DNA from 4 places in the Providencia sp. Marseille-Q8014 genome. Region 3 is predicted to be linked to each of the others. Evidence: predicted binding sites of a transcription regulator. Region 3 holds the regulator's gene; each other region holds the start of a gene.
What was found. The regulator PurR, encoded in region 3, represses purine synthesis genes. The targets are predictions, from matches to a motif close to CANGCAAACGTTTGCNTG.
Positions count from the first base shown of each region.

Region 1: gltS (sodium/glutamate symporter) is a predicted target of PurR. The motif match lies at 5,670-5,687, and genes of this name have one in related genera.
Region 2: purT (formate-dependent phosphoribosylglycinamide formyltransferase) is a predicted target of PurR. The motif match lies at 2,043-2,060, and genes of this name have one in related genera.
Region 4: purE (5-(carboxyamino)imidazole ribonucleotide mutase) is a predicted target of PurR. The motif match lies at 2,074-2,091, and genes of this name have one in related genera.

Region 1 covers NZ_CBCOPT010000001.1:307,913-315,953, reverse strand. Annotated here, with positions in the region: gene spoT (bifunctional GTP diphosphokinase/guanosine-3',5'-bis pyrophosphate 3'-pyrophosphohydrolase) at 1-764, shown strand, start outside; gene trmH (tRNA (guanosine(18)-2'-O)-methyltransferase TrmH) at 767-1,480, shown strand; gene recG (ATP-dependent DNA helicase RecG) at 1,491-3,572, shown strand; gene ACWPW6_RS01345 (NADPH-dependent FMN reductase) at 3,648-4,196, shown strand; gene gltS (sodium/glutamate symporter) at 4,288-5,502, opposite strand; gene ACWPW6_RS01335 (uracil-xanthine permease family protein) at 5,738-7,120, shown strand; gene ACWPW6_RS01330 (AsmA family protein) at 7,237-8,041, shown strand, end outside.
Region 2 covers NZ_CBCOPT010000001.1:1,186,362-1,194,402, reverse strand. Annotated here, with positions in the region: gene ACWPW6_RS05170 (GMC family oxidoreductase) at 1-764, shown strand, start outside; gene purT (formate-dependent phosphoribosylglycinamide formyltransferase) at 815-1,993, opposite strand; gene rarD (EamA family transporter RarD) at 2,105-3,031, opposite strand; gene ACWPW6_RS05155 (aminoimidazole riboside kinase) at 3,145-4,089, opposite strand; gene ACWPW6_RS05150 (glycoside hydrolase family 32 protein) at 4,329-5,783, shown strand; gene ACWPW6_RS05145 (LacI family DNA-binding transcriptional regulator) at 5,827-6,822, opposite strand; gene ACWPW6_RS05140 (response regulator transcription factor) at 7,302-7,931, shown strand.
Region 3 covers NZ_CBCOPT010000001.1:2,512,866-2,520,906, forward strand. Annotated here, with positions in the region: gene slyA (transcriptional regulator SlyA) at 1-210, opposite strand, end outside; gene ACWPW6_RS11030 (DUF1289 domain-containing protein) at 754-993, opposite strand; gene gloA (lactoylglutathione lyase) at 1,164-1,571, shown strand; gene rnt (ribonuclease T) at 1,690-2,331, shown strand; gene ACWPW6_RS11045 (Grx4 family monothiol glutaredoxin) at 2,438-2,785, opposite strand; gene sodB (superoxide dismutase [Fe]) at 3,289-3,867, shown strand; gene cydH (cytochrome bd-I oxidase subunit CydH) at 3,945-4,028, opposite strand; gene purR (HTH-type transcriptional repressor PurR) at 4,310-5,335, shown strand; gene punR (DNA-binding transcriptional activator PunR) at 5,336-6,241, opposite strand; gene punC (purine nucleoside transporter PunC) at 6,365-7,585, shown strand; gene cfa (cyclopropane fatty acyl phospholipid synthase) at 7,948-8,041, shown strand, end outside.
Region 4 covers NZ_CBCOPT010000001.1:1,311,972-1,320,012, forward strand. Annotated here, with positions in the region: gene ACWPW6_RS05665 (MFS transporter) at 1-308, opposite strand, end outside; gene purK (5-(carboxyamino)imidazole ribonucleotide synthase) at 406-1,488, opposite strand; gene purE (5-(carboxyamino)imidazole ribonucleotide mutase) at 1,485-1,991, opposite strand; gene ACWPW6_RS05680 (UDP-2,3-diacylglucosamine diphosphatase) at 2,151-2,873, opposite strand; gene ppiB (peptidylprolyl isomerase B) at 2,887-3,381, opposite strand; gene cysS (cysteine--tRNA ligase) at 3,793-5,181, shown strand; gene ACWPW6_RS05695 (fimbrial protein) at 5,852-6,367, shown strand; gene ACWPW6_RS05700 (fimbrial biogenesis chaperone) at 6,437-7,162, shown strand; gene ACWPW6_RS05705 (fimbrial protein) at 7,146-7,697, shown strand; gene ACWPW6_RS05710 (fimbrial protein) at 7,714-8,041, shown strand, end outside.

The DNA.
Region 1 (8,041 bases), 2.2 Mb from region 3:
ATGCCGCTTGGCTCAATTTTGTCGTCAGTTCAAAAGCACGCGCTAAAATCCGTCAGTTACTGAAAAATCTCAAGCGTGAAGATTCAATCAACTTAGGTCGCCGCTTATTAAACCACGCTCTTGGCGCAGGTCATAAATTAACGGATGTCCCCCAAGCCAATATTGATCTTGAATTAGCCCGCATGAAGCTCAACTCTATCGACGACTTACTGGCCGAAATAGGTTTAGGAAATGCAATGAGTGTTGTGGTTGCGCGTAATTTACAAAGCAATCCACAAGTTTCCCCAGAGGAAGAGGATGAGCCCGTCATCACAACACGCAATAAGCTGTCCATAAAAGGGGCAGATGGTGTTCTCATCACCTTTGCGAAATGCTGTCGCCCTATCCCTGGCGACCCTATTATCGCTCATATCAGTCCAGGTAAAGGACTCGTGATACACCACGAATCTTGTCGAAACATTCGTGGCTACCAGAAAGAGCCCGATAAATTTATGGCTGTAGAATGGGATAATGATACCGATACTGATTTCATCGCCGAAATCAAAGTCGATATGATTAACCATCAAGGGGCGCTTGCTAATTTAACAGCTGCTATCAATGATGCTAACTCAAGCATTCAGAGCATGAATACCGAAGAAAAAGATGGCCGTGTTTATTGTGCCTTTATCCGCCTAACAACCAAAAACCGGGTTCAGTTAGCAAATGTTATGCGCAAAATTCGGATCATGCCTGATGTATTACGAGTTAGCCGGAACCGTAATTAACTATGAATGAACGCCGCTATCGCCGCATTTGCCAAATGATGGCGATGCGGCAGCCAGACCTCACCATTTGCCTCGAAGAAATTCATAAACCCCATAACGTATCTGCCATCGTACGCAGCGCAGATGCCGTTGGCATCCATCAAATTCATGCTATTTGGCCAGACCAAAAAGTTAAACTTTCCGTTTCTTCTGCCGCAGGAAGCAATAGCTGGGTCAAAGTCATTTCACATCAATCCACTGAAGAGGCTATTTCACAGATAAAATCACAGAACATGCAAGTTCTTGTAACGAACTTATCTGAACAAGCCGTCGATTTCCGTGAAATTGATTATACTCGCCCGACCTGTATTATGATGGGGCAAGAAAAAAAAGGGATCTCTTCAACAGCACTGAAATTAGCCGATCAACACATTATTATTCCAATGGTTGGTATGGTTCAATCCCTGAATGTCTCTGTCGCCTCGGCACTGATTCTCTATGAAGCACAGCGCCAAAGGCAACTTGCTGGTATGTATTCCCGCGAAATAAGCCAACTTTCAGAGCAAGAGCAGCAAGAGTGGCTATTTGATGGCGGCTATCCCGTTCTTGCAGAGGTTGCCAAGCGTAAAGGCTTACCACGGCCTTATATCAATGAACGAGGAGAGATAGAAGCCGATGCGTCTTGGTGGGCACAAATGCAGCTAAGTGAAAAAATGAAAAAACAGCAGCTAGGTTAAGGGAGAAACAATGAACAGTGGCCTACTTGATACGATTTCATTGACCACGCTACATGGCGTTGGGGCTAGCCAATCTGAAAAACTAAGTAAGATAGGGCTAAATACTGTTCAAGATTTATTATTACACCTCCCTCTTCGTTATGAAGATCACACTCGTCTTTACCAAATTCGTGACCTATTGCCAGGTACAACCGCAACTATTTTAGGGGAAGTATTACAAACTAAGGTCGTCTTTGGCCGTAAGCGCATGATGACTAGTCTTATCACCGACGGAACAGGCAACTTAACTCTACGATTTTTCAATTTTTCGGCGGCAATGAAAAATAGCCTTGCAGAAGGTCGCCATGTTATTGCTTATGGCGAGGTGCGTCGTGGCAATACTGGTCCAGAAATCATTCACCCTGAATATAAAGTCTCTCAAGATACGACCAATATTTCTCTCCAAGAGAACCTCACCCCCGTTTATCCCACAACAGAAGGGGTAAGGCAGGCAACACTGAGGAAATTAATTGAGCAAGCGTTAGCGCTATTAGATAACGGGCAGATCAAAGAACTATTACCTGAAGAACTTAGCCGTGGTTTAATCAGCCTTCCTGAGGCAATTCGCTTATTACATACTCCACCACCTAACGTTGCCTTAAGTGAGCTAGAAAAAGGTCAGCATCCCGCTCAAAAACGTTTAATACTCGAAGAGCTTTTAGCACATCATTTAAGTATGTTGGCGATCCGTGCAGGCAATCAACGCCTTTATGCTCAGCCTATGACACTGGACGGCAAACTCAAAAAACAATTTTTAGCCCAGTTACCTTTTTCCCCAACTAACGCTCAAAATCGTGTGGTTGCCGAGATAGAACAAGACCTTGTCAAAGATGCACCGATGATGCGTTTAATTCAAGGGGATGTTGGCTCAGGAAAAACACTCGTTGCCGCATTAGCGGCTTTATCTGCGATTGAAAATGGTCAACAAGTGGCTTTGATGGCACCAACCGAGATTTTGGCTGAGCAACATGCTAATAATTTTAAATTATGGTTTGAACCTCTCGGGATCAATGTGGGTTGGCTTGCTGGCAAGCAAAAAGGTAAAGCGCGCCAGCAGCAGCAAGATGCCATTGCAAATGGTGAGGTGAGCATGGTCATTGGGACTCACGCCCTATTTCAAGAGCATGTCTCCTTTAAAACTCTTGGTTTGGTTATCATTGATGAGCAACATCGGTTTGGTGTGCATCAACGCCTCGCTTTACGTGAAAAAGGTGAACAACAAGGGTTTCACCCCCACCAATTAATTATGACCGCCACACCGATCCCCAGAACTTTGGCAATGACCGCTTATGCTGATATGGATACCTCTATCATTGATGAGCTGCCTCCTGGGCGAACACCTGTTACGACAGTGGCCATTCCCGATACTCGGCGTAAAGATATTATTGAACGTGTCAGGCAAGCCTGTATTGATGAAGGCCGCCAAGCCTATTGGGTCTGCACTTTAATTGATGATTCTGATGTTTTAGAAGCGCAAGCAGCACAAGCGACGAGCGAAGAGTTATCATTAGCATTGCCCGAATTAAAAGTAGGTCTCGTGCATGGAAGAATGAAACCCGCCGAAAAACAGAGTGTGATGACGGCATTTAAAAATAATGAGATTCAGCTACTGGTTGCAACTACCGTTATCGAAGTGGGTGTTGATGTTCCTAATGCAAGTTTAATGATTATTGATAATCCAGAACGACTAGGGCTAGCTCAATTGCACCAATTACGAGGCCGAGTAGGTCGAGGTGCTATCGCCTCTCACTGTGTACTGCTTTATAAAACACCGTTAACCCATGTCGCCAAACAACGTTTACAAGTATTACGTGACAGTAACGATGGTTTCGTCATTGCTCAAAAAGATCTGGAAATCAGGGGGCCGGGGGAATTATTAGGAACACGCCAAACCGGCAATGCTGAATTTAAAGTCGCTGATTTACTGCGAGATCAGCATATGTTGCCTGAAGTACAACGTATCGCGCGCCATATTCAGCAGAACTATCCTGAAAATGCCAAATTGATTATTGAAAGGTGGCTACCTGAACGCGAGCAATACAGCCAAGCTTAATGCAATCGTAGCACTATAAAGACCTTAATACGTTTTGTAAAAATTAAAAGCCATAACAACAAGGGATAGTGGAACATGAAGATACAAATCTTAATTGGTAGTGTTCGACAAGCACGAATAGGACCTCAGATAGCACACTGGGTCAAGGATGTCGCTGCGAAAAATTATCCAACTGAAATCCTTGATCTCAGAGATTGGCATTTACCAATGGATGATGAGCCCTATCTCCCCGCCGAAGGAATATATACCCAAGCACATACCATTGCTTGGAGCAAAAAAATCGCTGAAGCCGATGCTTATATTTTCGTTTTTCCACAATATAACTGGGGCTATCCAGCCGCACTAAAAAATGCGATAGACCATTTGTATAAAGAGTGGAACAACAAACCTGCCTTAATGGTCAGTTATGCCAATCGAGGTGGTGGAAGAGCTGCGGAGCAGTTGCAACAAGTTTTGCAAGGTATTCATATGCGTACCACAGAATCTCATTTAGAAATTAAGCTATCTGAGGTTAATTTCTCACCTTCCAACAGTGATACCTCTTACCCTGAAACACTTGACCATTATGAAAATGAGCTTGTTTCAGCGCTACATCAGATGAGCCTGTTACACACATCGCGCTAATTTCATTATTTATTATGTGCCCTATAAACGAAAATTGCCGTGAATAAATTCACGGCAATACCTGCTATTTACCTTTATCTATTTTTATCTGTTATCCCGTTATTGAAGGAAATACCGGTAACATTAAATACAGTTTGATCACAATCGCATTGACGATATCAATAAAGAATGCACCAACCATTGGAACAACTAAGAATGCAAGATGAGATGGACCAAATCTATCCGTTACTGCCTGCATGTTAGCGATTGCTGTCGGTGTTGCACCTAGACCAAAACCACAGTGACCTGCCGCCAATATCGCTGCGTCATAGTTCTTACCCATCACACGGAAGGTCACGAAAATGGCATAGCCTGCCATCACACAAGCTTGAACAGCCAAGATCACTAACATTGGGATTGCTAGAGATGCCAGTTCCCAAAGTTTCAGGCTCATCAGTGCCATCGCAAGGAATAGGGAAAGGCTCACGTTACCGACAACAGAAACCGCACGGTCGAATACACGATAAAAACCCGCAATAGATAAGCTGTTGCTTAAAATAACGCCCACAAATAGCACACAAACGAATTTAGGTAGAGCAAACGCTGTGCCCGCTAATAACTCTGCAATATAGCTACCTGCCATTAAACAGATCGCGATCATAGCAATCGTTTCGATCAGTACCATCGAAGTAATCATACGGCCTGATTGCGGTTTTTCAAAAGCAGTAGGGACATCTTTATCATCATCCCCAGTACCTGGCGTAGGAATATTGCGGATCAGGAAACGTGCAACTGGACCGCCGATTAATCCACCGAGTACCAAACCAAATGTTGCACATGCCATCGCAACTTCAGTTGCACTTTGGAAACCGTAATTTTCAGTGAAGATCTTACCCCATGCAGCTCCGGTACCGTGACCACCTGATAAGGTAATCGAACCAGCAAGCAGCCCCATAAGAGGATCAAGACCAAGTAATTCCGCTAAGGCAATACCAACCGTATTTTGTACTAGCAGTAAGCCTACAACCACAAAGATGAAAATAAAGAGTGCCTTACCACCAGCCTTCAAGCTGGCTAAGTTTGCGTTTAAACCGATTGTCGCGAAGAAGGCTAACATCATCGGTTCTTGTAATGATAAATCGAAAGATAAGCTCCAATCGAATACTTGCTTGATCACTAATAAGCTAAAAGCGACCAGCAACCCGCCTGCAACAGGCTCAGGGATAGTATATTTCTCTAGGAAAGGAACTGTTTTTACAAGTTTACGTCCGAGCAATAGCACAAGGGTAGCTGCCACAAGCGTACCGTAGACATCGAGATGATACATTTATGTACCTCGTCTGTTGTTAATATTATTTAAAACTAGTAAGACGTTAATTTCTTCCTTAAAACGCCAAAAGCAGGTAACTGAATTAGAAAAAAAATTGGCGATAAACACAAGTTAAAACATATAAAAATGTGACATTCCTTATCTAACAATGAAGAAATATTTTTCGCGCAAACGATTGCTTTTTAAATTAGTCGCTTTACAATGCTTTTTTTGTTGGCAGAGAAAGACCAAAATGACCACCGAAGTATCTCAAAAACAGGCTGTTGACGTCGCACCTAAAAGTGAACTCATTTACCGATTAGAAGACCGACCTCCTCTCCCCCAAGCATTATTTGCAGCTGGACAGCATCTTTTAGCGATGTTTGTTGCAGTGATCACCCCGGCAATGCTCATTTGCCAATCATTGGGGCTTCCAGCGCATGACACTCAGCGTATTATTAGCATGTCTCTATTTGCTTCTGGTATTGCCTCTTTAATACAGATCCGAGCATGGGGTCCTGTGGGGTCGGGGTTACTCTCAATACAAGGTACAAGCTTTAACTTTGTTGCACCTTTGATTATGGGAGGGGTTGCACTTAAACAAGGTGGTGCTGATATTCCTTCGATGATGGCAGCACTTTTTGGCACACTACTGGTTGCAGCGCTCACTGAGGTGGTACTCTCTCGCTTCCTACATTTAGCACGACGGGTAATTACTCCTCTCGTTTCGGGTGTTGTTGTCATGATAATTGGTTTATCACTCATTCAAGTCGGATTAACGTCTATTGGTGGTGGTCATACCGCAATTTCTGATAATACTTTCGGTTCCCCTGATTATTTATTGCTAGCGGGTATTGTGTTGGCTGTTATCATTTTACTTAACCGCCAAAAAAATCCTTACTTGCGTGTTGCCTCTTTAGTTATCGCCATGGCAATTGGTTATATTGCTGCTTGGTGGTTAGATATGTTACCCACAGCTCAAGAGACAAACGCGGAACAATCCATGATAACGATACCTGAGCCGTTTTATTATGGGTTGTCGTTTGATTGGAATCTGTTAATTCCGCTGATGCTAATATTTATGGTGACCTCTTTAGAGACGATTGGTGATATTACGGCAACATCCGATGTTTCAGAACAACCGGTACGTGGTCCAATCTATATGAAGCGAATTAAGGGTGGCGTCTTAGCGAATGGTTTGAACTCGATGGTATCTGCCGTCTTCAATACTTTCCCTAACTCCTGTTTTGGTCAAAATAATGGGGTGATACAGCTTACTGGCGTCGCCAGCCGTTATGTCGGCTATATCGTAGCGTTAATGCTTGTTTTATTAGGGTTATTCCCAGCTGTTGCCGGTTTTGTACAACAGATCCCTGAGCCTGTACTTGGCGGAGCAACAATTGTGATGTTCGGAACCATCGCGGCATCTGGCGTACGTATTGTCTCCCGTGAACCACTTAATCGTCGAGCGATCATGATTATTGCATTATCCCTTGCCGTCGGAATGGGGGTTTCGCAGCAGCCGTTGATTTTACAGTTTGCGCCGGACTGGCTGAAAACTTTATTTTCATCCGGTATCGCGGCAGGCGGTTTAACTGCAATTATTCTGAATTTAATTTTCCCTCACGAAAAGTAACCTATCATTTACCGCCAGAGTTGAATACACTGGCGGTTATTCTGTATTCTATCTTAGTCATTTACCCGGCAGCGCTTTCATCCAAACAATCCAATATATGGAGAGGCAGATAAACCATGAGGTGGTTAACTAAGCTCATCACGACCCTTTTACTACTGTTGTTATTAGTGGTTATATTTACTTACGCTGGGCTGCAAACACGCTGGGGTGCATCCTATGCCAGTCAGTTGTTAAGTAAATTCACTGATTATGATATTAAAGTGGGTATCATGGGGCATGAGTTTGCCAATGCTGGAGAATTTATCTTTCAAGACGTCAACATTGTGTCACGTCATAAAGATATGACTTTGGATGCTAAGCAAATGATTGTTGATATAAACTGGCGTAATTTATTGAGTGGCACCGCCATTCGTCGATTAGTCATCACCGAAGGGAATTTAGATATCTCATCTGTAGAGACTGCCACGCCAATACCTTTAAATGCCAATATCCTGCAATTTGAAAATAGCCGTATTCAACTAAATCAAGCAAATAATAAGTTCAACGTATTTGGCTTTACGGGTGGCATTACACCATGGCACCCCACGACTAACCATCCTTTCGGCTACGGAGACTTTCGATTTACCACAAAAGAATTGAATATTAATGAGTTACCATTAAAAACGGTTGCAGTCACCGGTAAGCTCGAAAAAAATCTTACTGAATTTACTCAAGCCAGTGGCTACCTCAATAATGGTTATATTAAAGGCTCAGGAAAGGTGTTAACGGACAGCACCATCACAGTTGATTCTTTAGTCATGGACAAAGTTGGTTGGCAAAATAATATTCCCTTTGCTTCATTAAATCAGGCTCTCAATAGTCACCGTACAGTGTCCTTGAAAAATGTCGCTCTCACTAATGTGGATATCCAAGGAAAAGATT
Region 2 (8,041 bases), 1.3 Mb from region 3:
TCGTGGATCTTCCTGTTGGCAAGAATTTCCATGACCATCTACATATGTCTATTAATGTCACAACCAAAGATCCCATTAGCCTTTTCGGGGCAGATCAAGGGATTAATGCCTTGAAGCATGGATTTCAATGGCTCGCTTTTCGCAGTGGTTTATTAGCCTCGAACGTACTCGAAGGCGCTGCATTTATCGATAGCTGTGGTCAAGGCCGCCCAGATGTGCAAATCCATTTTTTACCTATTCTCGATAGTTGGGATGATGTTCCTGGCGAGCCGCTTCCCGCTACACATGGATTTACCTTAAAAGTGGGCTATTTACAGCCGAAATCACGCGGGGAATTACTGCTACGTAGTCAAGATCCTCAAGCCCCTCTGAAAATTCATGCCAACTACTTAGCTTCTCCAGAAGATATGGAAGGTTGTAAGCGTGCCGTCAAATTCGGTTTGCAAGTTCTTGAATCAGAAGCTTTGCAAGCAGTCAGTAAAGAAACACTGATGCCACCAGCACAAGTCCGCGATGATGATGCGGCATTAGAAGAGTTTGTACGTAATTTCTGTAAAACGGTCTATCACCCCGTTGGTAGTTGCCGTATGGGAAAAGACGCAGCAACCTCTGTTACTGATTTACGCTTACGAGTTCATGGTATCAACAAACTCCGTGTTATTGATTGCTCTGTTATGCCTGAAATTCCAAGTGGCAACACCAACGCACCAACAATCATGATCGCTGAACGCGGTGCTGCCATGATCATACAAGATAATCACTAATGAGCTAATACCAAGCCACAATTTATTCACTCATACATTGTGGCTTTTCGTTAACCACTCACATTAACCGTTTGAGCCGCTTTTTTCGCCATATCGAGCGCATTATCAATCGAATCAGCTATTGCGAGTGCAACCCCTAAACGGCGAGTTCCTGCTATTTCAGGTTTTCCAAATAGACGCAATTGAATATCAGAACCCAGCGCTTGTTTAAGCCCTGAAAAAACAATATTTTGACTATGTAATTCAGGCAAAATAACCGCTGATGCACTGGGTCCATATTGGCGGATCATGCCAATAGGTAAGCCTAAAAATGCACGCACATGTAAAGCAAACTCGGATAAATTTTGTGAGATGAGTGTGACCATTCCAGTATCATGTGGTCGGGGAGAAACTTCATTAAAAATGATATCGTCACCACATACAAATAACTCGACTCCAAACAAACCATATCCACCTAATGCCGTAACAATCTTTGCAGCGACCTCCTGCGCATTTTGCAACGCTTTTTCGCTCATATGCTGTGGTTGCCATGATTCACGATAATCACCTTTTTCTTGGCGATGCCCAACAGGTGCACAAAAATGAATACCGTCACTTGCGCTGACCGTTAACATGGTGATTTCAAAATCAAAATGCACCATTTTCTCAACAATCACACGCCCTTGACCGGTGCGCCCACCCTCTTGTGAGTAGTGCCATGCAGATTCGAGCTCTTGTTCACAACGAATGACACTTTGTCCTTTACCTGAAGAGCTCATGACTGGCTTCACAATACATGGAAAACCTATCTCATTGGCAGCATTGATAAAATCAGTTTGCGTTTCAACAAACCGATAATCTGAAGTGGGCAAACCCAGTTCTTCTGCTGCAAGTTTACGTATGCCTTCACGGTTCATTGTTAAATAAACAGCATGTGCAGAAGGCACCACTTTTTGTCCTTGCTGTTCTAATTCCACAAGGGTTTTTGTCGCGATGGCTTCAATTTCTGGAACAATAAAATCGGGTTTTTCTTGCGCTACCAGCTGGCGAATCGCATCGCTATCTAACATGTTAATGGTATAGCAACGATGAGCAACGTGCATTGCAGGCGCATTGTCATAACGATCGACCGCAATAACCTCAATGCCCAAACGCTGACATTCAATAGCCACTTCTTTTCCTAGCTCACCTGAACCGAGTAACATAACTTTTGTTGCAGAAGGACAAAGTGCTGTACCTAATTGATTCATGATAGATAACCTTGTATGCAAATATGCCAATTTAATGGTGAAGATTATATACGCAATCGTTTGCTTTAACCACTAAAGATCTGAGCAATCTCTCCCATCTCAAATAATACATTACAGTTTTGGTGTTTTATCGCGCCCAGTAACGTAAGGAACCCGTTTATGGTATTCGTTGTAACGCTTATGCAATAAAGCAATAATGCAGCAGAGTAACCCCAACCAAATTAATGAGAAACTGACTCCTTTTACCCAATCAAATAGCTCATTAAATAAGAATACCGCCAGTAAAAATTGAATTGTCGGTTCAATATATTGTGCCAGTCCGATTACCGTCAATGTCGTGCGCTTAATTGCGGCGGTAAAAAACAGTAATGGAATAATTGTGACAGGAGCGGCGAGCATATAGAGTAGTTTAATTTGCCAATCCCCTGCGGCTACAGCACTACTCTCATTAACAGAGAGCCACCACGTGATCCCACCAGCGACAGGCAGTAACCAAATAGCTTCAATAAATAGTGAAGTAATAACATCGAACCGAATGAATTTACGGATCAAACCATAAACCGCAAAAGCACTGCCCATCACCAATGCAAGTAAAGGTAATTCACCATACTGCAAAATTTGAAAGCAAACGCCCGAAAAAATGAGTAATACCGCCATCTTTTCCGCGACAACAAGCCTTTCGTGTAAAAAAACAACGCCGAGTAAAATGGAAAATAAAGGATTAATAAAATAACCAAGACTCGCGGCTAGCACTTGCCCATGGGTTAAAGCATAGGTGAATGCGCCCCATGATATCGCCATAATCGCCGAACTAAATAGGCACAAAATTATCGAACGTTTATCCGCCCATACTTGTTGCCAAGCCGTTTTATTTTTAATCAGCAGACGGATCAGTAATAAAAAAGGGATCGACCAAATCACACGTTGAGCCAATAACTCTAAAGGTTCTGCTCCAGGTAATAAACGGTAAAAAAGTGGCGTGATCCCCCAAAGAATATAAGAAAAGATAGCTAATACTACCCCTGATCTTAGTAGCATAATTAATCCAAAATAGATGTTTTACAGATAAAATTTTACTGCCAGTATCATACGCTTTTATCTATTAATTTGAATTAATTAACATCACTATTCACATTAATATAGTCTTAGTTTTAAAGCTCTCGAATATGTAATGGTGGTTGCTGATTAATAAACAGAGTTAACTCTTTCTGCGTTGGCGCCGCGCTTATTGCCCCCTTACGCGTCGTTGCTAGCGCCCCACAAGCAGTAGCTTGAGTGATAATATTCATCAAATATTCCTCATTATCACTTAACCCAGCCTGAGCAATCGCTGCAAGCAGTCCTGCCATAAATGCATCTCCCGCCCCTGTGGTATCAACACTTTCAACCCGAAATGCACTCATACCTATTTGTTGGTTATGCGTCAAAACGATGCAGCCTTTGGCTCCCTGAGTGATAACTTTCAAACGAGCAGGATACCGTTTAAGCTTCTCGATGGCATTATCTAAGCTAAGGTCATCAACCAACCACAACAGTTCTTCTTCTGAAAGTTTCAGTATATCCGCCTGATAAGCAAATTGGTCGACCCTTGTATGCATTTCAATAGGATCTGACCACATTTGAGGACGAATATTAATATCAAAACTGAGTAATCCCCCCGCTTGTTTAAGTTGCTCAATAGCCGCAATTAATGAAGTGCGACACACAGAATGCACCAGTGCCAATGAGCAAAAATGCAATATCGCTTTTTCAAATGCAGGTAGATTTTTATGACTTAAGAACTGATCCGCCGACGGCGAGACTAAAAAAGAAAATTCACGTTCCCCATTTTCTTGTAAAGACACTAAAACGGTGCTGGTATGATATTTTTCATCAAATTCCATCGCACGGGTATCGACCCCCATATCAAATAACGTCTTTTGCATAAAATGGCCAAAAGCATCTTCACCAACACGTCCAATAAAACCGCTAGGCTGTCCTAGCTTAGCAACTCCCGCTGCAACATTGACAGGAGCGCCACCAGCACAAGCTTCATATTGCATACTGTGCAAAGGAATTAAATCAACGACTGCATCTCCTAAAGACCAAACTTTCATAGGCTCTCCATCTCGACAATGAGTGACTCAACTAGCAATCATCACAATTAAAACAAATTAATGCTAGAAACTGCTTTTTGTTAACGTTAACATGATTTGTATTGAGTATAAATAAAAAACAGTTCGTAACGCGTGCGTTAGGTCACACCATCACATGATACGAATCACACGCCATTAAATAACCCAATATTCCACAACGATTGTATAGATAGAAATCATTAGTAACGAAAGGAACCATGATGAAACAGCGTATTCACCAAGCATCGATAGCACTTGAAATAGCGAGACAATCTCTCAACAGGCAGTTTTATCCTGAATATCATCTTGCAACCTACGCCGGCTGGCTGAATGATCCTAATGGGCTCATTTATCATGATGGGTTATATCATGCATTCTACCAGCATCATCCTTACAGCGCTGACTGGGGACCTATGCATTGGGGACATGCGACAAGTAAAGATATGATCCACTGGTCACATCAACCTATCGCGCTTGCTCCTGGTGATGAATATGATCGTGATGGATGCTTTTCAGGATCAGCCGTCAGTGATGAAGGCAAGTTATACTTATTTTATACTGGCCATATTTGGTTATCCAATGCAGGAGATGACAGCCAAATCTATCAAGCGCAATGTTTGGCCATAAGTCATGATGGTATTCATTTTGAAAAACACGGCGTCGTGATCCCTTCGCCTGAAGGTTACATGCATTTTCGAGACCCTAAAGTTTGGTTTCAGGATTCACGCTGGTGGATGGTTGTTGGCGCAAGAGATAGTCTCGATCAAGGACAAATTTTGCTCTTTAGCACCGATGACTTACTGAACTGGCCTGAAGAGTACCAAATACTGGCTAAAACAGACGATAAAAATGTTTATATGTGGGAATGCCCTGACTTTTTCCCGTTAGGCGAGCAATTCATCACACTATTTTCTCCTCAAGGAAAAAAACCATCTGGGCATCAATATCGAAATCGCTTTCAAAATGGTTATCTCGTCGGGAATTGGGCACCCGATCAATCTTATGAAATAACCAATCATTTTGCTGAAATCGATTTTGGTCATGATTTTTATGCGCCACAAACTTTTTTAGCTGAAGATGGCCGCCGTATTGCTATCGCGTGGATGGATATGTGGGAGAGCCATATGCCAACAAAAGCGCACGGCTGGGCAGGCAGCTTTACTGTACCTAGAGAATTAACGTTAAACGCCCAAGGAAAGGTACTGGTCAATCCGATCAAAGAGTTACAATCATTAAGACAACAAGCAGTTAACCTCTCCGCTTGTACACTGGAAAAAAATAGCACGCTGCCGATTTACCATGATGCTATCGCGTGTGAAATTGAATTAATTTGGGATTTACAAAACAGTCCCGCTGAAAAATTTGGTTTTTGGCTTGGTAACGGTACACAGTTTTTTATTGATGGACAGACACAGCAATTAACCTTATCCCGCCACTATCCTGAACATATCATCAGCGATTACCGTAGCGCCCCACTCCCACAAACTCGCTATCTCACCATACGTGCTTTTATTGATAGATCGAGCCTTGAAGTATTTATTAATGAAGGTGAAATGTGTTTTACCAGTCGAATTTATCCACAAGAAGGCGAGCGGGCTTTGACACTGTTTACAATTAACCAAAGTGCAAAGTTGATCAAAGGAACATTGTGGCCACTAAAAAGTGTCGCTGAATGATATGACCTGCGAGGATCGCTGATATCAGAGCGATCCTATCTCGTTAAAGAGATTCCCTATCGAGTAAATCACAAGAGACATATTGTGTCCCATTATTTTTCCTTTGCTCAATAATATGTAATGCGGCTTGTTGCCCTAATTGATAATGCGGCAATACAACGGTGCTTAATGGCGGATAAAATAGCTCTCCTACACCGATCATATTGTCATAGCCTAATACCGCAACATCCTCTGGGATACGTAACCCCTTACTCAGTAAAACTTGATAAGTTAAAAAAGCAATACGGTCATTACCACAAACCACCACATCAAAATCAGGTTTCGCTTGCTTGCAATGTCGATTGATAAGATCAATCACATCACGATAGTGTTCATCCCCTAATGCTAAATGATACTGCTTTAAGGACTCCTCCCGTAGACCAGCACAACGCCATGCAGACTCCACAGCCTCTCTACGCGTTTTTCCTGCCACTGTTTCTTGCGGAATATATAAACAAAGGGGTTTTCTATAACCTTTTTCAATCAGCCGACATATCGCCTGATATTGACCATTGTAGTCATCAGGAATATAGGCAGGAAAACGATTTTGAGGGTCGATGCAATTTGCCAGCACTAAATGACTTTTATGCAGTCCTTCTGGAATAGTGACTTCACGTAATCCCATCGTTGTATAAATAATACCATCCGGCCGCTGAGACAATAATTGCCTTACGGCTCGTTCATTGTCTTCATTTGATGTGATGTTAACCACAAAACTACTCCAGCCAAATTGCCTTGCTGTCTGTTCTATTGAAAGAATGACCTCGACTGAGTATGGTGTCGTCGCTGTATCAAGCGCTAAAACACCCACGGTAGATATTTTCGAGCCTTTCCCTCGAATTTTTCTAGCCGAAAAATCAGGAACATAATTTAATGTTTGAATGGCTTGCTGCACCTGCTTAAGCGTCTCAGGTTTCAGCAGCTCGGGATTATTGATAGCTCTTGACACGGTCATTAGTGAAACATTAGCAAGTCGAGCTACATCTTTTAAAGAAGCCATTAAGTATTTTCACTCAGCCAGATATTAATAAATAAAAATTCTAACATAATAAAGATAAAAATCACCTACAGGAGTGATTAAATAACCTTGTTATTATCACGAATGAAACTATACTAAAATCTAGCAATAAGGCTTTTTATGACTACTATTTTACGATATTATCGTTCCATTACATAAAAAATTTTTATAACATGTCAGTAATATTTGATGTAGTTAATAAAAAGTAAGTGTAAATACTTATTATTTTGTCAGTCATTTATTAATTCTTACTCACTGACACAAACGTTAACCATTATTTCTACTTTTATATTAAATTTACCTAGCTGTGAAATATAATATAAATTAAGGTCTGTAAATACATTAATAATAAAACTAAAAAATTAGCAAGAAAATATTACCATTGGCTTACTTAGCCATCTGGTTCTACCTATTTTTTCAAAATTATATGAATATCAAATCAGTGTAACAGGAGTATGGTGATGAATAACACCATTCACGTAATCATAGAAAATGATAATGTCATTAAGAATAAACTGAAACTAATGATGGAATCTTTTGGTTTTAATTTTAAGTTCTATAATGACGAAACGTTATTTACAAGTAATTATACGTACCCTCAAGAAGAAGGAGCTAAAGAGTGTGTATTAATATTCTTAAACAATGAAAATAACCATATTGGCAGATTGAATAATATCGACGGCTCGCTCGGTATTATCCCATTTATCGTCCTCTCCGAAAAACCATCAGTAGAACTTTGCCGTGAAAGTTTTAAATCTGGTGCCTTTGATTTCTTTTCATTCCCATTTAAAGATTCTGATATCGTCCATGCGATAAACAATGCGATGGAACACTCTGTTAGTGAACATGCAGAACTCAATAAATACAACAAATTAACCGATAAATTTGATCGGCTTTCCAATCGAGAAAAAGAGATCATGGACATGATCCTTGAAGGCAATACAAGCAAGGAAACCGCTGAAAAATTAGCCCTTTCCCCTAGAACCGTTGAAGTACACCGATCAAATATTTATACAAAACTCGGTATAAAATCGTTACCGCAATTAATACAAGAATATGAGTATATAAATACATACTCTAGGAATTTATGAACTCATTGTTCATCAATGATTACTGTAGATAAAATTAATTTAGCTATTAATTAATCAGAAAATTTAACTATTTAATATAGTTTTATTTCAAATATTAAGATTTTACAGCT
Region 3 (8,041 bases):
TAACTGATCAAGTGTTCTCACTAATGATGGCTGCTCAATACCGATAGCTTTTGCGAGTTGAATTTGAGACTGTTCAGGTGGTAATTGACTAATATTGTGCAATGTAATCCAATGCGTTTGCGTTAACTTAAGCGGTTTCAAACGATGATCAATGAGTGATCTCCACATGCGTACCACACGTGATAAATCAGTTCCTATTTGTGACTCCAATGTTCCCTCCTTATATAACACTATTCTGCCTAACAAATATACAACCAATAAATTATTTTTTAAATTATATATTCACTCCCTCTCGCTATGACAACTAATTATTAAAAATAACCATGATAAATACCCATTTATGGTCATAGTCAATCATTTGATTTGTGATTTCCATCATAAATCAAATTCAACTTTCTTATATATTAAATATCATTTTATTCACTAATATGAACTCTCAATTATCTTGTTAATAAGAATAGCCTTACTCTTCTTTCAAATCTATCTATTTTAACCCTTATAGTAATTACAATTAACAATAAAAAAGACAATTCCAAATTACTTCTTAAAAAACAATTAAATATAGTTATTCTTAAAATCATGCTATTTTTAATCACTGACACTTTATTTAATAATTATTTTGAATAACTAAAATTTAATTGAAGAATATGTGTGGTTATTAACTTTTTTGAATTAATTAGAATTGAAATTAATTATATTCGAATAAAATTTACTTTTTAAAATAGTTACTCTCTATTTCAGTTTAGATATCGACTAAAACAACTCTTGTTGCGTTGAAGGTGGCTCATCTTTTTGTGTTTTAACCGAGATTGAACGAAGGTAGCGCTGGCGACATAAACGTAGAATATTGCGTTTTTGGCTATCTGTAAATTTTAACCACTGAAAGCGTTCTTCCCTCGAACGAAAACAGCCTCGACAATAACCTTGTTCATTGGTTTGACAAATTCCACGACAAGGGCTTTGAATTTCAAAAAACTCGAGTTGCTCCGCCATATTGATATCACCTAACTAAAAACACCCATTAATGATATACTCCATGAATTAGATTATATCTACTATTTGGTTAATAAATAAACCTATTTCATTGTGTTCGATCCTATAGGTGCGTTATATTGATCGTTAAACGATTCAGTTTCACTTAGTTACTTTTAAGGGAGTTCTTTATGCGCTTACTACATACTATGTTACGTGTGACAGATATGCAGCGTTCAATAGATTTTTATACTAAGGTTTTGGGTATGCGTCTACTGCGTACCAGTGAAAACCCTGAGTATAAATATTCGTTGGCATTCGTCGGTTACAGTGACGAAAGTGAAGGTGCAGTCATTGAGCTAACCTATAACTGGGGTGTTGATAGCTACGAGATGGGAACCGCCTTTGGCCATATTGCGCTTGGTGTCGATAATGTTGCTCAAACCTGCGAAGATATTCGTCACGCGGGTGGTAACGTCACTCGAGAAGCAGGCCCTGTAAAAGGGGGCAGCACGATTATTGCTTTTGTTGAAGATCCCGATGGCTACAAAATCGAGTTGATTGAAAATAAAAGTGCCAGTAAAGGCCTAGGTAATTAATTTACCTTGATGAGTGAATCACTAGGCAGTGTGCTTCCTGCCTAGTTTTAGTTTATCTGCAAAATTTTTTTGGCTTTGGCATAATAGCCACTAACCAGAAACCTAATATAAAAACCTAATGTCTGATAAAAATAATCCCAATGCACTCGTTAACCGCTTCAGAGGATACTATCCTGTCGTCATTGATGTGGAAACGGGTGGGTTTAACGCCAAAACGGATGGCCTACTTGAAATTGCCGCCATTACTTTAAAAATGGATAAAGACGGCTGGTTATCCCCTGATGAGACCTTACATTTTCATGTAGAACCCTTTGAGGGAGCAAATTTAGAACCAACAGCTTTAGCCTTCACCGGCATTGATCCCACTAACCCATTACGTGGTGCAGTTAGTGAATACGACGCTTTGCACGCTATTTTTAAAATGGTACGCAAAGGGATGAAAGCTACCGATTGTAATCGAGCCATTATTGTTGCTCATAATGCGACATTCGATCATAGTTTTGTCATGAATGCAGCTGAACGTGCAGGCTTAAAACGTAATCCATTCCACCCATTTGCCACATTCGATACTGCGGCATTAAGTGGTCTGGTTTTCGGACAAACGATTTTAGCGAAAGCTTGTGTGACAGCGGGTATTCCATTTGATGGCAAGCAAGCTCACGGGGCCTTATATGATACGAATCGTACCGCACTGTTGTTCTGTGAATTAGTAAATAAATGGAAAAAGCTAGGTGGTTGGCCACTCGCAGAGCAAGAGTAACCCCGCCCCCTTAAGCCCCTTAAGATACAAAAAAACCGCATTAGCTTAACCTATGGGGCTAATACGGTTTTTTAGATTTACTCGGCGTTCTTAACTAAGCAGATACTTACTCCGCACGAGTCTCATCCGCAGAGCGATACTTATCAGCAGTTTCTTTAATCAGTGACTGGAGTTCACCGCGCTGATACATTTCCATGATGATATCGCAACCGCCTACTAGCTCACCATCAACCCATAATTGTGGGAAAGTTGGCCAATTAGCGTATTTTGGTAGTTCTGCACGAATATCTGGATTTTGCAGAATATCGACATAAGCGAAACGTTCACCACAAGCAGATAAAGCTTGAACTGCCTGAGCAGAAAAACCACAGCTAGGGAGCTTAGGAGAGCCTTTCATGTACAGAAGGATTGGGTTTTCTTTAATTTGGCGCTCGATTCTTTCAATTGTCGTCATTTTTACTTCCTTAGAACATGGGTGCTGATTTGCAGTCAGTCGCCATCGTCAGCCATTTTCTCAACGATGGCGACTAAGCTAGAATATTTGACCGGAATGTTAAAACGTGATTGTTTCATACAATATGCCAGTTTTACAGGGGTATTACTATAGCACTCCAAGCTGGAAAAAGGGATTTTTTCTAGAATCCCGTTTTAAGTTACACGAACTTCCTTCAGCAAGGCAGAAAAGCGCGATCTTAAACTCTATTGATTAAGATAATTATCTCTATGATTTTAAGGTGTTTTTGTTGAAAAAATTTGGTAATATATGACGCAGAATATCCATGCCTATAACTCGGCAAGCATCTCATGCTATTATTAATCTATTAAAGAATAAGCAAGACCGCATGAACGTTCGGTTCGTGTATAACTCATAGCAAGATATACGTATTAAATTATTTGCTCACTTTTATGAGCACCACACCCATATGTGTTGTTTTAAACGCAAACAAGGAGTACGCAATGTCATTTGAACTTCCCGCTCTACCTTATGCTAAAAATGCGCTAGAACCTTATATCTCGGAAGAAACCTTAGAGTATCACTATGGTAAACACCATAATACCTATGTTGTTAATCTCAACAATTTAGTCAAAGGTACGGCTTTCGAAGGTAAATCACTGGAAGAGATCATCAAGACTTCAGATGCGGGTATTTTTAATAACGCCGCACAGGTTTGGAACCATACTTTTTACTGGCACTGCTTAGCACCAAATGCGGGTGGAGAACCAACCGGTAAAGTTGCTGAAGCCATTAATAAAGCTTTTGGTTCTTTCGCTGAATTCAAACAACAGTTCACAGATGCTGCGATTAAAAATTTCGGTGCCGGTTGGACTTGGCTGGTTCAAAAAACCGATGGCAGCTTAGCTATTGTGAATACATCAAATGCGGCAACCCCTATCTCTGGTGATGATAAACCTATCCTCACTGTCGATATTTGGGAACACGCTTATTACATTGATTACCGTAATGCGCGCCCTAAATACCTAGAGAACTTCTGGGCCTTAGTCAACTGGAAATTCGTTGAAGAAAACCTCGCTTAATCATTTTCTTTAGAGAATAGCTAAAGGGCGAGTCAATACTCGCCCTTCTTAATTTCACCTTTAATTAAACAGTAAAATTAAAAAATATGTACTGCAAAAGCAATGATCACAGCCAAAGAACCTAACGCTGCTAATAGTCCAAATTTAAAATCTGTATCCATGAGTCCCTCTCATCATAACGAACAGTTAACCAGCAAAATAACCATAACTTATACATGGTTAAATAAGTATGACATGACGATTTATAAAAACCAGTGTCTATATCACAGGTTATAACATCAATTATTTCTTTTGTTTTTGCGCTAGATCAGACAAAATCGATAACTAATCGCTAAATTATTGCCAGTTAAGGCACTATGCCTCAATATGTAGGTAATATTAGGTAATTTTTTAATAAGAATTCATAACAAGACCGATTATTGGTCAGGAGTTTTTTTTTCCCATGGCAACGATTAAAGATGTGGCGAAGCGCGCTGGCGTCTCCACCACAACCGTATCCCATGTAATAAACAAAACGCGCTTCGTAGCTGATGATACTAAAGCGGCTGTTTGGGCTGCGATAAAAGAACTCAACTATTCACCGAGTGCTGTTGCTCGTAGTTTGAAAGTTAATCATACAAAATCAATTGGCCTACTCGCGACATCAAGTGAGGCGCCTTATTTTGCTGAAGTGATTGAGTCAGTCGAGAATAGTTGCTATGAGAAAGGTTATACCCTTATTTTATGTAACTCTCATAATAACTTAGGTAAGCAACAAGCTTACTTACAAATGCTTGCGCAAAAGCGTGTTGATGGGCTACTCGTCATGTGTTCTGAATATCCCGATAAACTAATCCATATGCTGGAAGATTATCGCAATATTCCTATGGTCGTCATGGACTGGGGCACTTCCCGTGGTGATTTTACCGACAGTATCATTGATAACTCTTTTCATGGCGGTTACCTCGCAGGTCGTTATTTAATTGATCGTGGTCACCGTGACATCGGCGTGATCCCTGGCTCTTTAGAACGCAACACCGGTATTGGTCGACTGACGGGTTTTAAAAAAGCCATGGAAGAAGCGAAAGTGACTTTACGTGATGAATGGATCGTGCAAGGCGACTTTGAACCAGAATCTGGTTATAAAGCAATGATGCAGATCTTAAGCAATAAGCAAAAACCTACTGCCGTGTTCTGTGGCGGTGACATTATGGCGATGGGCGCAATTTGCGCTGCGGATGAGATGGGATTGCGTGTTCCTCAAGACATTTCTATCATTGGCTATGATAATGTGCGCAATGCGCGTTATTTTACTCCCGCGTTGACGACTATCCACCAGCCTAAAGAGCGTCTAGGCCAGATGGCATTCGCTATGCTGCTTGATCGTATTGTGAACAAGCGCGAAGATGCACAAACGATTGAAGTCCATCCTCGCCTAGTTGAGCGTCGTTCTGTTGCTGACGGACCATTTATTGACTACCGTCGTTAATTAAGGCGCTAACCATTCGGCGTTGAGTGTTTCACTATCCCCAAGATATTCAAGTAACCAACTCAACGCCGGTGATGTATTCTTTTCCACCCACGTTAAACAGCAAGGACTCGGAGGGAATGGCTGAGATAGCTGCAATTGGGCTAATTTCCCCTCATCACAAAAGGGCTTTGCTCGGTGCTCAGGTACCATGCCAACACATAAGCCATTAACAAGACATGTCATACCATTTTCCCAAAAAGGCACCACTAAACGCCGCTGATTATCTAATGCCCATGTATCTCTTTTCGGCAAGTTACGTGAGGTATCTTCAAGGCATAAACTTGGGTATTCGCGCATTTGATCGTCTGTCAATTTTCCTTTTAGCTGTGCCAGAGGATGGTTTGGACTGGCCACACAACGCCATGACATAAACCCCATATCACGAAAACTATAACGCTCTCCGATGGGTGAAGCGCGCGTCGCACCAATCGCAACATCAACACGCCCATCGGCGAGTGCATCCCATACGCCGTTAAACACTTCAGGATGAATATATAATTCGATATCAGGAAAATGACGATAGAAATCTAAGATCAGTTGCTCTGTTCGCTGAGGTTTGACAATACAATCTACCGCGATACTAAACTGCCCTCGCCAACCATTTGCTGCCTGTTGACATTGGTGACGCGTTTGTATCATTTTTTTGATAACGGAGCGACTTTGCTTGATGAAAATCTCCCCTGCCTCAGTTAAGGCAACATCGCGGTGACGACGTTCAAAGATAGGTACAGCAAGCCATTCCTCTACTTGCTTAACCGTATAGCTAATTGCAGAAGGAACACGATGCAGTTCTTCCGCAGCGCCACTAAAACTTCCCGTTCTTGCAACGGCATCAATAACTTCTAGAGCATGAGCTGACCACATAATGATACCCTTCAAAAATTTTGATAGCAGATTCCAAATATTACCGTTTCACAATGTAAAAATACAACCTATAAAATAGAGTCTCTGTTAACAATTATGTAAATTCTGGATAAGTAAGCTTCCATGACAAATTCTGCGACAAAAAACTCCCCAGGCTTTATGCTTTACCTTGCTGGTTTGAGTATGCTTGGTTTTTTAGCCATCGATATGTACCTGCCTGCATTTGGTTCAATGCAAACGGCATTAAACACTTCTGAAGGTGCGATTAGTGCTTCTTTGAGCATTTTCTTAGCTGGTTTTGCCTTTGCACAACTTTTGTGGGGGCCATTATCTGACAAACTGGGACGCAAACCGATATTGATCGCAGGTTTATCGTTATTCATTGTGAGCTGTTTAGGCATTTTATGGGTAACGGATGCGACTCAACTCCTTATTTTGCGTTTTTTACAGGCGGTTGGCGTCTGTAGTGCGGCTGTGCTCTGGCAAGCTCTGGTCATTGACCGCTATGATGCTGCGAGCACTCAAAAAGTCTTTGCTTCGATTATGCCTTTAGTGGCTCTTTCTCCGGCTTTAGCACCGTTATTAGGTGCATGGGTTCTTGAACATTATAATTGGGAAATTATTTTTATTGTCTTAATGGCTGTTGGTATTTTATTGTTAATTCCAACCCTGTTATTGAAAAAGAATCCTTCAAAAGACATGACGGTGGATTCCCATGACCAAGAATCTATTTCGTTTTTAAAACTACTGGGTTCACGTATCTATAGTGGTAACGTGTTAGTCTACGCTTCATGTAGTGCGGGTTTTTTTGCTTGGTTAACAGGTTCACCATTTATTTTAAGAAATATGGGTTTTAACCCTGCTGATATTGGTTTGAGCTACATCCCACAAACGCTAGCATTTATTATTGGTGGCTATGGCTGCCGTTTTCTATTAATCAAAATTCGTGCTGAAGTATTATTTCCATTACTGTTGGTCGGTTATGCGGTGAGCATGTCGATACTCTTTTTGATGGCGATATACACAACACCGAGCCTCACCATGATCTTAATTCCATTCTGTTTTATGGCAGCAATGAATGGGGCGTCTTATCCAATCGCGGTGTCAAAAGCACTCAATACCTATCCACAGGCTAGCGGTAAAGCCGCTGCATTACAAAATGCTTTGCAACTTGGTTTATGTTTTTTAGCCAGTTTATTGGTTTCAGCGTTACCTTTCGATCCTTTATTATCGACAACCGGTGTCATGGCGGTGACCATCATACCGATGGTTATTGGTTATTTTATGCAATATACAAAAGATTGCACCAAACAGACTAATGAAAGAACAAGTTATCAGAATTAACAACCTGTTAACTCATCAGCCACTGCTTTGTCGTGGCTGATTTCCTCAAAAAACCCTCTTCCGACCATCTTTCTATGATTATCCACACCTTATCTGATACTCTAATTCAGTGTTATCGCTTAAAATTCTCCTTTTTTACCAAAAGTGACATTTTTCGCCATTGTTAAATAAAATTATCACTTCTATACTCGGATAATACTTAGTCCGAAGTGATTTTTGAGTTAATACGATATTCATGGTTTAAACTCAGGGCGCGACGGTATAAATGCGTTCCTGTCTTTGTGAAGCAATTCTTCGCAATCCTACACCTTCAGCAAGCTGAAATTCTATCTCAAAAACCTTCATCTCAAGTTGGAGAGCATATGAGCACTTGTGTAGATGAAACCAAAACTAAAGTTTCTAATTGGCAAAGAATCGCAGAATCTTTATTAAATCAAGCTGGAATTGAAATAAACG
Region 4 (8,041 bases), 1.2 Mb from region 3:
GTTGAATATAAACTATAAAAACCGGCAATAAAGATCAGCGTACCGAGAAGGAGTGTCAGGCGAACGCCGATTTTTCGGATAAGCAAGGAGGGCAGGAAACTTGCAAGACCACAGGTTAACCCTAATAAGGTGAAACCAAACCCTGCTTCTGTCCAGCTCCATTTCAGCTCTTCGATCATACTGGGGAGGACAACACCCAATGACGTAAAGGTGGTTGCAGTGGCTAAAAAATAAACCATCCCTAAAAGAATGAGGATACTCCACTGATAGAGTGGGCTAAATAAGGATGGGGAATCTGTCGCGGCCATGTCAACTCCAGTAACTCTGCCTTTTCGTAAAAAAAGCAGCCATATAAATGCAAAATGCCCGAAAATATCGGGCATCGTATGGCGCTATTTTCCCTATTTATTGGCTGTAGTACCAGTTTAATTTTTCTTTCGCCCAGTCAATGCCACTTTTGTACTCATTTGGTAACAGCTCTACTAGCGAATTTAGGCTGTCAGCAAGCTCAGTTGGGCAGCTGTGAGTCAGGTTTAAATGACCAACTTTACGAACAGGACGAACGTCTTTTTCATACCAGTGCAGATGAACTAACGGTAAACTTAACCATTGTTGATTGAGCTCAGTGCCAATTAAATTCACCATAACAGAAGGATTAAATACTGTTGGCGATGGCATTGGTAAATCTAAAATAGCGCGTAAATGCAATTCAAATTGGCTGATAGAGGCACCATTCTGGGTCCAGTGACCACTGTTATGCACACGTGGAGCTAATTCATTGATAAGTAATTTATCACCAACGACAAAACACTCCATTGCCATAACACCAACATAATCTAGCTCATTCATGACAGCACTTAACATAGCCTGAGCTTGTTGCTGCTGTGAATGGTTCGCGTTGGGGAAAGCGACACTGGTGCGTAAGATACCTTCTTGATGTAGGTTATGAGTGATGGGATAAAATACACACTCCCCCGCACGATTACGAGCGCCAATAACGGATACTTCTGCATCAAAAGGGATACCTTGCTCGACAATACAGTTCCCATAGATTTCATCGGGTAGATTCGCTTCGTTACCGGGTGAAACACGCCATTGACCACGGCCATCATAGCCACCCGTTCTACGTTTGACGATCAAGAAATCACCGAGGGTTGCAAAGAGTTCAGGCCATTGCGCTTTAGCGTCAAGAGAAGCCCAAGGTGCGGTGGCTAAACCCAGCGAATCAAAGAGGCTTTTTTGTGGAAATCTATCTGCTAAACGAGGAAAAATATCTCGGTTAATAAAGGCATTATGAAGTGCTAGCTCTTTAGTCAGTGGTGTTTCAGGCCAGCGCTCAATTTCTGCGGTGATAACACTTTGTTGATAGGGAACGGCTTCAGGTTCCGCATCTAACCCAACAGGAAATACAGCAATACCAAGCGGTTCACCTGCTTGACGCAACATGCGGCCTAATTGACCATTACCAAGGACACAGACGGGTTTCATTGTGCCTCCCGAGGATCAGGGTTGTTAAGCACATCATTCGTTTGCGCCTCACGCCAAGCGGCTAAGCGAGCAAATAGCGCCTTATCAGTATTCGCAAGAATTTGTGCGGCCAGTAGTGCCGCATTTGCAGCACCGGCCTTACCGATTGCCAGTGTACCCACAGGGATACCTTTAGGCATTTGTACAATAGAGTAGAGACTATCGACACCACTCAACGCAGCGCTTTGTACTGGAACACCTAACACAGGAACTAAGGTTTTTGCTGCAAGCATACCCGGTAAATGAGCGGCTCCGCCGGCTCCTGCAATAATCACCTCAAAGCCATTTTCTTTTGCTTGTTCCGCAAAGGAAAATAGTTTGTCGGGGGTACGATGTGCTGAGACAATTTCAACGTGGAAAGGCAGTTGCAGCTCGGTTAAGACATCGGCAGCGTGTTGCATGGTTGTCCAATCACTTTTAGAACCCATAACAATAGCGATTTTTGCCGCAGATTGAGCAGTCATTTTGTGTAATCCCTGTGGTTAATAAATTTTCACCGTGAGGTGGGAAAAATGAATTGCCCCGATCATATCATGGTAACTCGCTAAGGAAAACGTTTGCGTGGTTAAAATATCAGCAAACGAATGCGAGTTGAGCAATTTACTGAGTCACCGTATCAGAGATTAAAAAGGGAAAAAAATGAGCTCAATACCTTGTTCATTTATCACAAATGCTGAGCCTTCATGATGCCATGCACCTAAAACGCCGCGATAATAACGTTTATCAGCGACATCAATTTCATGAATAGCGGGGCGATGGGTATGACCATGTATCATCCAGTCCGCTTGATAGTGTTCTAACGCTGCAATAACGGCCTGCTGATTGACATCCATAATTGATTCGGTTTTCATACTGCTAGCATATTGACTATTTTTACGCATTTTTTCAGCAATACGTCGGCGGATAAATAGAGGTAAAGTTAAAAATACACGTTGGATCCATGGTGTGTGGACCTTTTGACGATAACGTTGATAAGCTTGGTCATCGGTACACAGTGTATCGCCATGCAAAATCAACACGCGTTGACCATAAAGTTCAAGCAATGTTTCTTGGTTAAGTATCGTCATGCCACATTGCTTGGCATAACGTTTGCCTAGTAAGAAGTCACGGTTTCCATGAATAAAGTAACAAGGGATACCACGGTCAGTAAGGCTTTTTAAGGCTTCAGCCACTTGTTGATGGAGCTGAGTCTTATCGTCATCACCAATCCAATAATTAAAAAAGTCGCCGAGGATATACAGGCTGTCGGCATTAATAGCTTGTTGGTGAATAAAATTCATAAAACCGGCGGTAATCGCCGGTTCATCTTCACTCAAATGCAGGTCTGCAATGATATAAGTGGACATATTATGCGTCGAATTATTCGCTAACAGTCACTTTTTCAATCACAACATCTTCGCGTGGAACGTCTTGGTGGAAACCACTACGACCTGTTGAAACCCCTTTGATTTTGTCAACAACGTCCATACCTTCAACAACTTCTGCAAATACACAGTAGCCCCAACCATCAGGGTGTTCTGAACGGAAGTTAAGGAAGTCGTTATCAACAACGTTAATGAAAAACTGTGCTGTAGCTGAGTGTGGATCGTTAGTACGAGCCATGGCTAAAGTACCACGATTATTTTTTAAGCCGTTATTAGCTTCGTTTTTGATCTGTGTTTTTGTTGCTTTTTGTTTCATGCCAGGTTCAAAACCGCCGCCTTGGATCATGAAACCGTTAATGACACGATGGAAAATGGTATTATTGTAGAAACCTTCACGGCAGTAATTCAAAAAGTTTTCGACGGTTACTGGAGCTTTATCGTCAAAAGTGTTAATAACAATGTCACCGTGATTGGTATGAAAAGTCACCATAATAGCTATCCTGAATAATTGTATTTATTGCGCCTTCTGTTGAAGGCGTGGTTGTCAGGAAGTTTATATCACAGATAAAACCCGACTTGAAGTCACTGTCTAGGTTATCAATGCGTTGAACGATAGCGATAGTATGACAAAGATCATGTGTATTTCTTGCATTCTGATAGTGTTCAGGGTTCAATATCATTCTATTTTGTAGGTAGATACCTTATATTTATTGAAATATCCCTTAATAGCTTGAACCAGCGATACTCCAAAGAGTTTGAGATGCGAATTCACGATAGGTCTATCGCGAGCAGCTTCCGAAATACTAGCATAGGATGAGCGAATGCTATCCGTCGCGCAGTAACTGGGAGTGAGTCGAGTATATGGGTGATAAACACGTACACATTTAACGGAATAGTCCAGATGCTACAGATTTTTAATACACTGAGTCGCCAAAAAGAAGAGTTTAAACCCATTCACCCAGGGAAAATAGGGATGTACGTGTGTGGTATCACCATTTACGATTTGTGTCATATTGGTCATGGTCGTACATTTGTGGCTTTTGATGCCATTAGCCGTTATTTACGCTATCTGGGTTATGACCTCACTTATGTACGTAACGTGACGGATATTGACGATAAAATTATCAAACGTGCTGCTGAAAATAATGAAACAGTTGATGCGTTAACGACTCGCATGCTGGCTGAAATGCACAAGGATTTTGATGCTCTCAATATCCTAAGACCTGATAGTGAACCTCGCGCAACACAGCATATTAAAGAAATTATTGAACTCACTGACTTACTGATCAAACGTGGCCATGCATATGTGGCAGAAAACGGTGATGTGATGTTTGAGGTGAAAACAGATAAAGATTATGGGCAATTATCTCGTCAAGATCTAGAACAACTACAAGCAGGGGCGCGTGTTGAGGTTGCTGATGTTAAACGTAACCCAATGGATTTTGTACTATGGAAAATGTCAAAAGAAGGTGAGCCTAGCTGGGAATCACCATGGGGCTTAGGTCGCCCTGGCTGGCATATTGAGTGTTCCGCGATGAACAGTAAAGCATTGGGTAATCACTTTGATATCCATGGTGGGGGTTCTGATTTGATGTTCCCACATCATGAAAATGAAATCGCGCAATCTACCTGTGCTCATGATGGTCCTTATGTGAATTACTGGATGCATTCAGGGATGGTGATGGTTGATCGTGAAAAAATGTCTAAATCACTGAATAATTTCTTTACTATTCGTGATGTACTAGGATATTACGATCCTGAAACCGTGCGTTATTTCTTATTATCTGGCCATTATCGTAGCCAATTAAATTATACTGAAGAGAATCTAAAGCAAGCTCGTACGGCTTTAGAGCGTTTATACACCGCGCTTCGTGGTACAGATAAATCAGTGGCTCCTGCGGGTGGTGAAGTATTTAAGCACCGTTTTGAAGAAGCGATGAACGATGATTTTAATACACCAGAGGCTTATTCCGTCCTGTTTGACATGGCTCGCGAAATTAACCGCTTAAAAGCAGAAAACATGGTTGCTGCGAATGAATTGGCAGCGGAATTGCGTCAATTAGCCAGTGTATTAGGATTACTTGAACAAGAGCCGGAAGCCTTTTTGCAAGGTAATGCACAAAGTGAAGGCGATGAAGAAGTTGCTAAAATTGAAGCACTGATTAAACAGCGTAATGACGCCCGTAAAAATAAGGAATGGGCTTTAGCCGATGCAGCCCGTGATGAATTAACGGCAATGGGAATTGTGCTAGAAGATGGTGCACAAGGAACAACTTGGCGCCGTAAATAACCTCTCATACGATTAGATTAACCCGTTAAAATATTTTTAACGGGTTTTTTTATTCCCTTTTTCTGCATTTAACATCCCACTTTATTTATGGATTAATAAATAAAGCTGGTATCGATTCAGCTAAAAAATTCCAATTAAGTCACTTAAAAGATATCGGCTTTTAAAATATTAATAGTATAAAAATTCAAATGTTATTAATAGTAACGCAACGGGCTTAATTAATTTTTTGAGCTATTTTGATAAATAATATTTCAAAAGTAGCAACATTATTTAATTATCTAGAGTGACTATAAACTCACAAAATTAAGTGTTAATACTTAATTAACACAAAAAACTACCAAATTAATGAAATATAATTTTATATTTCAACTTTATAGTCTAAAACTGACTATTATGGATTTAGATTTCTTTATTTTTGCTTTGGTTGGCTCACTGATAGTATTTTAAATGAAAATTTAGATTTAAATAAATGTTAAAATAATATAATGAGCTTTAGTTTTATCATTATTAAAAAAGCAGGTGTTTACATAAATGTATTTTTATTTATTATTTTAATAGGTAGGGGTAAATATTATTTCTACTTACACTGATCTTTTATTTCTTATTTATTTTGAATTTATTATGAGGCTACTTAAGCTCTATTAATCACTACTTGTTCATGAGGAATATCATGGCTTTTAAAACTAAGTTAATTACAGCGATGTTATTTACTGGCGTCAGCTTTGGTGCTGCTGCTGGTGATAATAGCGATAATATTACACTGAATGGTGTAATTACCGCGGTAACTTGTAATGTCACTGCAAATGGTGGCAACTCAGTATTTAATGTTGGTACTTTTGCTCAAAATAGCTTTACACCCAATGTACAAAATGGTGATACGGCGCTTGTTGTATCATTAGAAAATTGTAGTGCGGATTCAGATAAAGGTGCTTTATATGTACAAGGCACAACCACGACGGCTAACACAGCAAAAAATATCTTTATCGGTAGCGACCCTACAGTTGGCTTTATGTTGCAAGAAGATGGCAAAACAGACCAAGTTGTTGCTAATAAAGCCATTCCTGTAACGGTATCTGCAACACAACCAACTAATTATTCTTTCAAGGTTGGTATGGGTTCGACTGATGCTGTGCCTGCTGTTGGTTCATATTCAGCGCCAATTATTATTGCTTATGCATCTGAGTAACTCGTAATACTTGAAGCGCAGATTTCTGCGCTTCATTTTAATGTGAAATAAATTATTAGGTGTAGGGATATGATAGTAAAAGTATTTGGCATGATTGGAACAATGTTATTATTACTGAGTTCAACCTCAGCAATAGCGGGGATTATATTGCATGGAACTCGCATTATTTATAATGAGAGTAGGGACAATGTAGGTGCGAACATTACTATCAAAAGCGAAGACAATTCGAATACGCCATATTTAATTCGTACACAAATTTATCGTGATGTACAAGGACAAGTCGCTCAAGATAAGTTTGTGACAACACCGTCTATGTTTCGCTTGGAACCTAATAATTTAAATCAGGTTAAAATTCTCAGAATTAAAAATGATTTACCAAAAGATCGTGAATCTATTTTTTATTTTAGAGCAATAGCATTACCAGCAACAGATAAGCTTGATGATAAAGCAAATCCTAACTTGGCAGGGACATTGCAAATTGCAACGGGAAATACGATCAAACTATTTTATCGACCTGTTAAGTTTTCTATTAGCCAAAAAGAGGCGATGGGGTTATTGAAATTCTCTCTGCACTCTAATGGATTAAAAGTGGCCAACCCGACACCTTATTACATCACACTCAGTGAAATTAAAGTGGCTAATAAATTGATTAAGCTTAATCCCAAATTAGGTAATACCATGATCGCCCCTTTTAGTGATGTGGTGTATCAAGATATTCACCAAAAAGGCAAGGTGCAGTGGAGCGCAATCAATGACTTTGGCGGAAGGGATCAATTCAATGGCTCGGTTCAATAAACTGTCATCGATATTTCTGGCATTGATGTTGGTAAATATCAGTCATGCTCATGCAGAGAGTACTGCAAAAATCGATTTATCAGCGTCTTTAGTTGATGGCAGCTGCGCTATTGAGTTATCAGAAAAGTCACTGGATTTTAAGCCTTACAGTGTTACCGATTTTCCAACGGCAAAAACAACGGTTGAAATACAACCGATTACAGCAAAAGTTTCATGTGAAGGTGGGAATACAACACCGTTATTAAGTTTAAAAGGCATAACGCCGTATAGCGGTAATAATAAAGTTTTTTTAGACGGCGCTCCTAATGGAACAGGATTTATGATCCAGCGGAAGATAAAAACACGTGGATTAAATGATTTTTATAATGATGACGCATTAGAAAATCAAGGTAAGCAGGTTGCCTTAACACCATTAAATTCATCGAATCAATTCTCAAGTACGGAGTATTTTGAAATTGGGCTTGTCAGCGTAGAGAACACGGTTACTCCTGATTTTTTAAAAGCCAATATTACATTTACCGTTCTTTTTCAGTGAGAAGTAAGGGGCAACTGTGCAGAATTTTTTCATCTTGCATAAACAATTACAGCGGATTATGAAATTTGCTTTGTTGGTCATTACATTAAACTATCTGGGGCATATAGCCTTAGTAAAAGCAGAGCCAATTCGCATTCATTTTTCAGCGGAGTATCTTCAAGGCACATGCGAAATTAGTGTCAGCCAGCCGATTATTGAATTTAATAACGGCGCAAGTATTTTGACCTCGAATGTGAAGAATGGAACAGCGGTACAAGAAAAATTTACCTTAGATTTTATTAATTGTGATAGTAAAAGCTTAACTCACTATACACCTAAAATTAAAGTATCAGGTGAAAGCTTAA